4 regions of the Brenneria populi genome follow, and region 1 is predicted to be linked to each of the others. Evidence: predicted binding sites of a transcription regulator. Region 1 holds the regulator's gene; each other region holds the start of a gene.

The links. Region 1 encodes PhoB, which activates phosphate uptake and scavenging genes when phosphate is short. Its sites were predicted from a motif close to CTGTCATAAAACTGNCNNAT; they were not measured.
Region 2: the regulator PhoB is predicted to act here: its motif matches at 1,269-1,288, upstream of pitA (inorganic phosphate transporter PitA).
Region 3: the regulator PhoB is predicted to act here: its motif matches at 1,132-1,151, upstream of VSX58_RS17055 (esterase-like activity of phytase family protein).
Region 4: the regulator PhoB is predicted to act here: its motif matches at 1,269-1,288, upstream of glpT (glycerol-3-phosphate transporter).

The regions. Positions count from the first base shown of each region.
Region 1 is NZ_JAYWTM010000004.1:495,818-498,023, reverse strand. Features, by position in the region: gene sbcD (exonuclease subunit SbcD) at 1-493, opposite strand, end outside; gene phoB (phosphate response regulator transcription factor PhoB) at 803-1,492, shown strand; gene phoR (phosphate regulon sensor histidine kinase PhoR) at 1,520-2,206, shown strand, end outside.
Region 2 is NZ_JAYWTM010000009.1:42,945-45,150, reverse strand. Features, by position in the region: gene pitA (inorganic phosphate transporter PitA) at 1-1,198, opposite strand, end outside; gene VSX58_RS11830 (BaiN/RdsA family NAD(P)/FAD-dependent oxidoreductase) at 1,480-2,206, shown strand, end outside.
Region 3 is NZ_JAYWTM010000020.1:107,131-109,336, forward strand. Features, by position in the region: gene VSX58_RS17050 (multidrug efflux MFS transporter) at 1-1,054, shown strand, start outside; gene VSX58_RS17055 (esterase-like activity of phytase family protein) at 1,229-2,206, shown strand, end outside.
Region 4 is NZ_JAYWTM010000014.1:43,953-46,158, reverse strand. Features, by position in the region: gene glpA (anaerobic glycerol-3-phosphate dehydrogenase subunit A) at 1-1,075, opposite strand, end outside; gene glpT (glycerol-3-phosphate transporter) at 1,386-2,206, shown strand, end outside.

The sequences.
Region 1 (2,206 bases):
AATGCGCGGTGATGGCGTCCTGCAGTTTTTGCTGCTTTTCATCGCCGGACTGCCCGGCCTGACTGGTCGTCAGATCGCGCGGCCGCAGAAAAGGGATCGCGCACAGTAGGGCGCCGGGCTGTCCCTGACGATTTTCCAGCACAAGCACCTGTTTTTCGAGATCGTCGTCGGCGCCGGCGATAACCTGGGTATTCATAAAGGCCAGCAGATCCCGCGATTCGTTCAGCGTAGCGACGGAATCATGGTTGCCGGCCAGGATAACCAGACGGCAGCCTGTTCGCTGCAGATCGACAACGAAGCGGTAATACATTTCCCGCGCATAGCTGGGCGGCGAGCCATTATCAAAGATATCTCCTGCTACTATTGCTGCATCCACCTGACGCAGCTCGACCTGGGCGATCAGCCAGTGCAGGAAGGCTTGATGCTCGGCTGCGCGGCTTTTGGTGTAAAAATATTGCCCCAGATGCCAGTCGGCGGTGTGAATAATACGCATGGAACTCCTTGAGCGCTAAGTCATTGCGGTGCCGTTTAGTATAAACAGCCGTATGCCGGCCTGTCCTGGTGAAAAAACGGCTTTGGAAAGCGGCGCGAAGATATGCCGCAAGGCGGGGCACTACGACGTGACGTGGAAAAACGCTCCCGGCGTTTTTTTACTCGCCCCATCCCTGGGGCTTGCCCTGCGGGGCGTCACTGCGTGACGCGGAAAAACGCTCCCGGCGTTTTTTTCATAAATCTGTCATAAAACTGACGCATAATGCTTTGCGCATGATAATGGCGACGATGATTAACGACAGGATTAACAATGGCAAGACGCATATTAGTCGTGGAAGATGAAGCACCGATTCGTGAAATGGTCTGTTTTGTGCTGGAACAGAATGGTTACCAGCCAGTAGAAGCAGAAGATTATGACAGCGCGGTCACACAACTGTCAGAACCTTTTCCGGAGCTGGTGCTATTGGACTGGATGCTGCCGGGCGGATCGGGCCTGCAATTTATCAAGCATATGAAGCGCGAAGCGCTGACTCGCGATATCCCCGTTGTTATGTTGACCGCCCGCGGTGAAGAGGAAGATCGGGTGCGCGGGCTTGAGGTGGGCGCGGATGATTACATCACCAAACCTTTTTCGCCCAAAGAGCTGGTGGCGCGCATCAAAGCGGTGATGCGCCGCATCTCCCCCATGGCGGTCGAAGAAGTGATTGAAATGCGCGGATTGAGTCTGGATCCCTCCTCTCATCGGGTAACGACGGAAGAGCTCGCGCTGGATATGGGGCCAACGGAGTTTAAGCTGCTGCACTTCTTTATGACGCATCCTGAACGGGTTTACAGTCGCGAACAGTTGCTCAATCACGTTTGGGGCACTAACGTTTATGTTGAAGACCGCACCGTTGATGTCCATATCCGCAGACTGCGTAAGGCGTTGGAGACCAGCGGCCATGATAAAATGGTGCAGACCGTGCGGGGAACGGGATACCGTTTTTCAACGCGCTATTGAAGGTTGTCGTACCGGAGAAACATCAACGTGCTAGAACGTCTATCATGGAAGAGGCTGGCGTTGGAGCTGGCTTTTTTTTGTCTGCCTGCGCTCCTGCTGGGGCTGATCTTTGGCTATCTGCCCTGGTTTCTACTGGCTGCTGTTCTGATCGTACTGTGCTGGAACTTTTATAATCAGCTTAAACTTTCCTACTGGCTGTGGGTCGATCGCAGTATGACTCCGCCGCCCGGCCGCTGGAGCTGGGAACCCCTATTCTACGGCCTGTATCAGATGCAGCTGCGCAACCGTCGGCGGCGTCGCGAGTTGGCGCTCTTGATCAAGCGCTTTCGCAGCGGGGCCGAATCGCTGCCGGATGCGGTGGTGATCACCACCGAAGAGGGGGCCATTTTCTGGTGTAACCGCCTGGCTCAGCACCTGCTCAGTTTACGCTGGCCGGAAGACAGCGGGCAGAATATCCTCAACCTGTTGCGCTATCCTGAATTCGCCGGCTATCTGAAAGGAAAAGATTTCAGCCGTCCGCTAATGCTGCAGCTGAATAACTCTCATCATGTTGAGTTTCGCGTTATGCCCTATTCCGAAGGGCAGTTGATGATGGTGGTGCGCGACGTTACGCAGATGCACCAGTTGGAAGGCGCGAGACGTAATTTTTTCGCCAACGTGAGCCATGAGCTGCGCACGCCTTTGACCGTGCTGCAGGGGTATCTGGAAATGATG
Region 2 (2,206 bases), on a different contig from region 1:
GAGAGAGCGCCAGCGCCACCGCAACGATGATCCAAATCGGCGCATACTCGACGGTCTGCAGCAGATCCTTGCGCAGGTTGCTCAGGTAGCGCTTGTCGTCAGCCTGGGTTTCCGGCAGCTTGATAATCCGATCCATGGTATCGGCAATGCACATCAGTAAACGGCGCACCTTGCCGCGATCGTCCGCATTTAACTGTTCGTAGCCTTTCAGGTTGTTCAGCAGGCCCATCGTCTGGTCAATCGCCACCATCACGCGGGAGCTATCGCAATAGAACTCCGTCGCCCCGCTCTCATCGGCGGGAATGGTTTTTTCCTCGGACAGGATCAGCGGCGGGGACAGGTCGATAACATGCCCCAGCGCGGCGCCGTGCTGATGATAATATTCCTGAAGATTAAGCACCGAGTCGCGGGTGCGGCTGATGTCATAGCCGGAGGCGTTCATATTGACGATAAACCCGGCCGGCGCCACGCCGATCAACACCAGCATAATCAAACCGATGCCCTTCTGACCGTCATTGGCTCCGTGAGAAAAGCTGACGCCGATGGCGGATAAAATCAGGGCGGTGCGCGTCCAGAACGGCGGCTTGCGTTTGCCGTCCTGCTTTTCACGATCGTTAGGCGTCAGATGTACGCGCTGCCGTTTTTTCGTGCTGTTCCAAAAGCGGCGTAATAAGAACAGCATCGCGCCGGCGATCGCCATCCCCACGATCGGCGACAGGATTAACGACAGGAAAATGCTGACCATTTTGCCAATATTGAGCGCGTCCACCACGGAGGTATTCGTCAATAGGGCATTGGTCAGGCCGATGCCGATGATGGCGCCGATCAGCGTGTGCGAGCTTGAAGCGGGCAGGCCGAAATACCAGGTGCCGAGGTTCCAGATAATCGCGGCCAGCAGCATGGAGAAGACCATGGCCAGACCATGCGCCGAACTGACATTCAGCAATAAGTCGGTAGGAAGCAGGTGGACGATGGCATAAGCAACGCTTAGCCCGCCCAGCAACACGCCTAAGAAATTGAAGATTCCCGCCATGACAACCGCGAACTGCGCTTTCATTGCCCGGGTATAAATCACGGTGGCGACGGCGTTGGCCGTATCGTGAAAACCATTAATGGCTTCATACATCAACACGAACAGTAAAGCCAGGATCAACATCAGGCCGGTGTAATAATCCAGTCCGGCAAATAAATGTAGCATAAGCGTTAGGCCATTTAGTGGTCATGAACGCGGCGCATTATCTGCGACAAGCTGGGGCGGGAAAAGGGAAAAATGACATTTTTTTGACTTAATCGGTGACGGCCGATGGCGAAATATATAATTAATTAATAAAAATCAAAAGATTATATATTATTACCAAATGGCGTAAATTGTTACGCTGGCATCCAACTGCAACGAACACTACAATTTGCCGCCCTGGATCATCACGCCTTTTATCTCAAGGTAGAAAATACGCGCAAACCATCAGCGGAGAAATCATTGTGGAACAGTTTGACGTTGTCATCATCGGCGCCGGCGCGGCGGGGCTCTTCTGCGCCGCACAGGCCGGACGGCGCGGGCTACGCGTTTTGCTGCTCGACAATGGCAAGAAGCCCGGACGTAAAATTTTAATGTCCGGCGGGGGACGCTGCAATTTCACCAATCTGTACGTCGAGCCTGCGGCTTATCTCTCTGAAAACCCTCACTTCTGCAAGTCCGCCCTGGCGCGCTATACCCAATGGGATTTTATCAGCCTGGTGAATAGCCACCGTATCGCCTACCACGAGAAAACCCTCGGCCAGCTATTCTGCGATGATTCAGCTCAACAGATCGTCGACATGTTGGTTACAGAGTGCGCGGAGGCTCAGGTCGAGATCCGGTTACGCAGCGAAGTGGCGGCGGTGGAAAAATCAGGCGGCGCGTTTACCCTGAGATTAACCAACGGCGAAACGCTCCATGGCGCGGCGCTGGTGATCGCCAGCGGCGGCCTGTCCATGCCGGGTCTGGGAGCGACGCCCTTCGGTTATCAAATCGCCCGGCAATTCGGCCTGAATGTTCTGCCCACGCGCGCGGCGCTGGTGCCCTTTACCCTGCATAAACCGCTGCTGGAGCATTTGCAGACGCTCTCCGGCGTCTCCGTGCCGGCGGCCATCGCCGCGGAAAATGGCGCGACGTTTCGCGAAAATATTCTGTTTACCCACAGGGGCCTTTCCGGCCCGGCGGCGCTGC
Region 3 (2,206 bases), on a different contig from region 1:
GTCCGGCGTTATTTTCAGTTCCTCATTTCTGGTTTCCGCGATTGTCGCGCCGCTATGGGGAAGCCTGGCCGACCGCAAAGGGCGTAAGCTGATGCTGCTGCGCGCGGCGCTGGGGATGTCCATCGTCATGGCGCTGCAAGGCCTTGCCACCAATGTATGGCAGCTGTTCATTTTACGCTCCATGATGGGGCTGACGTCGGGGTTCATCCCCAATGCGATGGCGCTGATCGCCTCGCAGGTGCCGCGGGAAAAGAGCGGATGGGCGCTGGGGACGTTATCCACCGGCCAAATTTCCGGGGTCATCCTCGGCCCGTTATTCGGCGGATTTATGGCCGACTACATTGGGCTGCGGATCGTCTTTTTCGTTACCGCCGGGATGCTGTTCATCAGCTTTTTGATTACGCTGTTCGCCATTAAGGAAAACGCCATCAAAATCAGCAAGGCCAACCGATTGAGCGGTAAAGCGGTGTTTACTTCCCTGCCCTATCCTATGCTGATCGTGAGCCTGTTCGTCACCACCATGATGATTCAGCTGTCGAACGCCTCCATCAATCCCATTCTGACGCTATTCATCCGCGACCTGGCGCCCGATAGCAATAATATTGCGTTTATCAGCGGGGTCATCGCCGCCGTTCCCGGCGTATCGGCGCTGATGGCCGCGCCTCGGCTCGGTCGCCTGGGCGATCGCATCGGCGCGCACCGCATTCTGATCGCCGCGCTGGCGTCAAGCGCTCTGCTGTTCTGGGTGATGTCGGTGATTCAAACGCCGACCCAGCTCGGCATACTGCGGTTTATGCTGGGCTTTGCCGACGGCGCGCTGATGCCCGCGGTCCAGGCGCTGCTGGTAAAATACAGCAGCCAGCAGGTTACCGGGCGCATCTTCGGCTACAATCAATCGTTTATGTATCTAGGCAACGTCGTCGGTCCGCTGATTGGCTCCGGCGTATCCGCCATAGCCGGTTTCCGCTGGGTCTTTATCACCACCGCGTTTCTGGTGTTGTGCAACGCCATCCAGATCGCGCTAAGCTTTCGGCGGATACCTAAAAAAACCTGAACCGATCCGGCTGTCGCCCGGAACAGCGGATTCCGATCAATATCCGCCCGTTCTCCGGTCGCGCGGCGGCATCGTGTCTGTCACGCAAATGACACGCCCGTTCTTTAAGCTCCGGTGATTTTCATAATCAACTCAGCCTTGACCTCCCAACGAATACCCACAGGAGTAAATACGATGAAACAGCATGTATTGCCGCTATTGCTAGCCGGCCTGATTCCTTTAAACGCGCTGGCCGACGGCGAGCAAGTCACCCGCTACGTGGTCTCCTTTCCCAAAGGAGACCACGTCGCTTATCAGGGAAAGTTCGCCGGTAACTTTCCCAACGGTTTGCCGGTAGGGATCGGTTCCGGCCTCTATTTCGTCGGCAAACAGGGCGACGACCTGCTGTTTACCACGCTGACCGATCGCGGACCCAACGCCGATGCGCCGCTGGCGGGCGATAAAGAAGCCAAGATCTTCGCCAATCCCGATTTCACCCCGCTGGTTATGGACATCAAGGTCAGCGCCGGCGCCGCGCAGGCAACTAATCCGCGCGCGTTGCATGACGAACAGGGCCCGATCGACGGCCTGCCGCTACCGGATGATTTGATTGGCTCCACCAATGAAGTGGCGCTAAATGATGCGTTGCTCCCGCTGAAAAGCAGTAAACGCGGCCTGGATACCGAAGGGATCGCGCCGGACGGTAAGGGCGGGTTCTGGCTGTGCGATGAATACGGCCCGTTTCTGATCCATATCGATGCGCAAGGAAAAATCCTGCAAAAATTCGGCCCGACGCCTATTGGCGGCGAACAGTCCGTCGCCACCGGTCTACCCAATATCATCAAATGGCGTCAGCCCAATCGCGGCTTCGAGGGGTTGACCAGACTGCCGGACGGCAACCTGGTCATGGCGGTGCAGAGCACGCTGGATATCGATAACAAAAGCAAGAACAAAGCGCGGTTCACGCGTCTGGTCATTTTTAACCCGGAAAACGGCGCCAGCCGTATGGTGGGCTACCCCATCAATGTCGACAGCTACAAGAAAGCCAAAGACGCCAAAATCGGCGATATCGTCGCTTTGGATAATCAACGCATTTTGCTGGTCGAACAGGGCAAAGATAAAGACAAGCAAATGCAGAACCGCATCTATCTGGTGGACCTGAGCCAAGCCACC
Region 4 (2,206 bases), on a different contig from region 1:
AGGTCATCAATTTGCCGCCGGTGATGGTAATGAAACCCTCCAGCCCATCGCGGCCGGCATGGTCGAGCAGCACAATGCCCCGGCTGACGCTGCGCCCGCTCGGGTCGCTGTCGCTGGCCACCAGCGGACGAACGCCGGCATAGGCGCGCAGCATGCGCGTGGCCGCGAGCTGCGGGGCCAGCTTGGCGCCTTCGCGCATCAGCGTCTCCACCTCCGCGGAAGTGACCGTCATATTGTCGATCCGATCGTAATCGATATGGGTGGAGGTGGTGCCGATCAGCGAAATGGTGTCGCCCGGCACCAGAATATCGGCATCGGCCGGCTTACGGCAGCGGTTGATCACCATGTTGTTAATGCGGTGCCCCAAAATCAGCAGCGCCCCCTTCGCCGGAAACATCCGCACGCGCAGATCGGCGTACTCGGCGATATGCTGACCCCAAATCCCGGCGGCGTTCACCACCACCCGCGCATAGATTTCGCTTTCTACCGCGCTTTTATGGTCGAAAACGCGTACGCCGGTAATGCGATCGCCCTGGCGGATCAGGCCTATCACCTCATGGTAGGTCAACACCTCGGCGCCGTGTTCTTGCGCATCGATCATATTGGCCGCGGTCAGGCGGAACGGATCCACCGTACCGTCAGGCACCCGGACCGCGCCGATCAGCGCGGGGTTGGCCGCCGGCTCGAGCCGCAGGGCCTCTTGCGGATCGATGGCCCGTGCATCGATCCCCGCCCGCCGGCAGGCGGCGATAAACGGGGCCTGATAGTCGAGATCGTCCTCCGGCAGGGTGATAAACAGGCCGTCGGTGGGTTCGACGCAGTGGCGGGCGATACGCCGCAAAATCTGGTTTTCTTCAATACATTCGCGCGCGGATTCGCCATCGGTCACCGCATACCGCGATCCGCTATGCAGCAGTCCATGATTACGCCCGGTGGCCCCGGTGGCGATATCGTAGCGTTCAAGCAACAGGCAGCGTAACCCGCGCAGCGCGCAATCCCGCAATGTTCCGGCTCCCGTCGCGCCGCCGCCAATCACCACGACGTCGGTTTCCCGGTATGACCCACTCTTTCGCATCATGTCCTCGCTTCACGCGGCTGGTTATACCTTGTTATTGAGACACAAAATGCAGGGTTAATGTTTGATAAAGAGCAAAAACGAAAACAAAACGAGCACAAGAGACAATTAAACCCTATAAATGTGATTCAATTCACTAAATAAGGGCCGTGAGCGCGATAAATTTTGCCAACTTAATCACATAAATATCACATAGTCATAAAAATGTAACATTTGAGCGATGCCTCACAGATGAAAAGCGCGATGCCGGATACCATTATGCTCGTTATAGAACATAAAATTATCGTTTTCGGGCGTATTGGAGACAGCTATGTTGAGCATTTTTAAACCCGCGGCGCATCAGCCCCGCATTGCGAAAGATCGGGTCGATCCTTTATACCGGCGCCTGCGTTGGCAAATTTTCATGGGGATCTTCTTTGGCTATGCCGCTTACTATCTGGTGCGCAAGAATTTTGCGCTGGCGATGCCCTATCTGATCGAACAAGGCTTTTCCCGCGGCGATCTTGGCTTTGCGCTCTCCGGCATCTCGATTGCCTACGGGTTTTCCAAATTCATCATGGGTTCGGTATCCGACCGCTCCAATCCGCGCGTCTTCCTGCCTGCGGGTTTAATACTGGCCGCCGCCGTGATGCTCTTTATGGGATTCGTTCCCTGGGCAACGTCCAGCATCGCCGTTATGTTCGTCCTGCTGTTCCTGTGCGGCTGGTTTCAGGGCATGGGCTGGCCGCCGTGCGGACGCACTATGGTTCACTGGTGGTCAAAGAAAGAGCGCGGCGGCATCGTTTCCGTCTGGAACTGCGCCCATAACGTCGGCGGCGGTATTCCGCCTCTGCTGTTCCTGCTCGGAATGGCCTGGTTCAACGACTGGAAAGCCGCCCTGTATATGCCGGCGTTTGCCGCGATTCTGGTTGCGCTGATCGCCTTCGCCCTGATGCGCGACACCCCGCAGTCCTGCGGACTGCCGTCGATTGAAGAGTATAAGAACGATTATCCGGTTGATTATAATGAAAAAGCGGAAGAAGAACTGACGGCGAAACAGATCTTCATGCAATACGTTTTCCCCAACAAACTGCTGTGGTACATCGCTATCGCCAACGTGTTCGTTTACCTGCTGCGCTACGGCATTCTCGA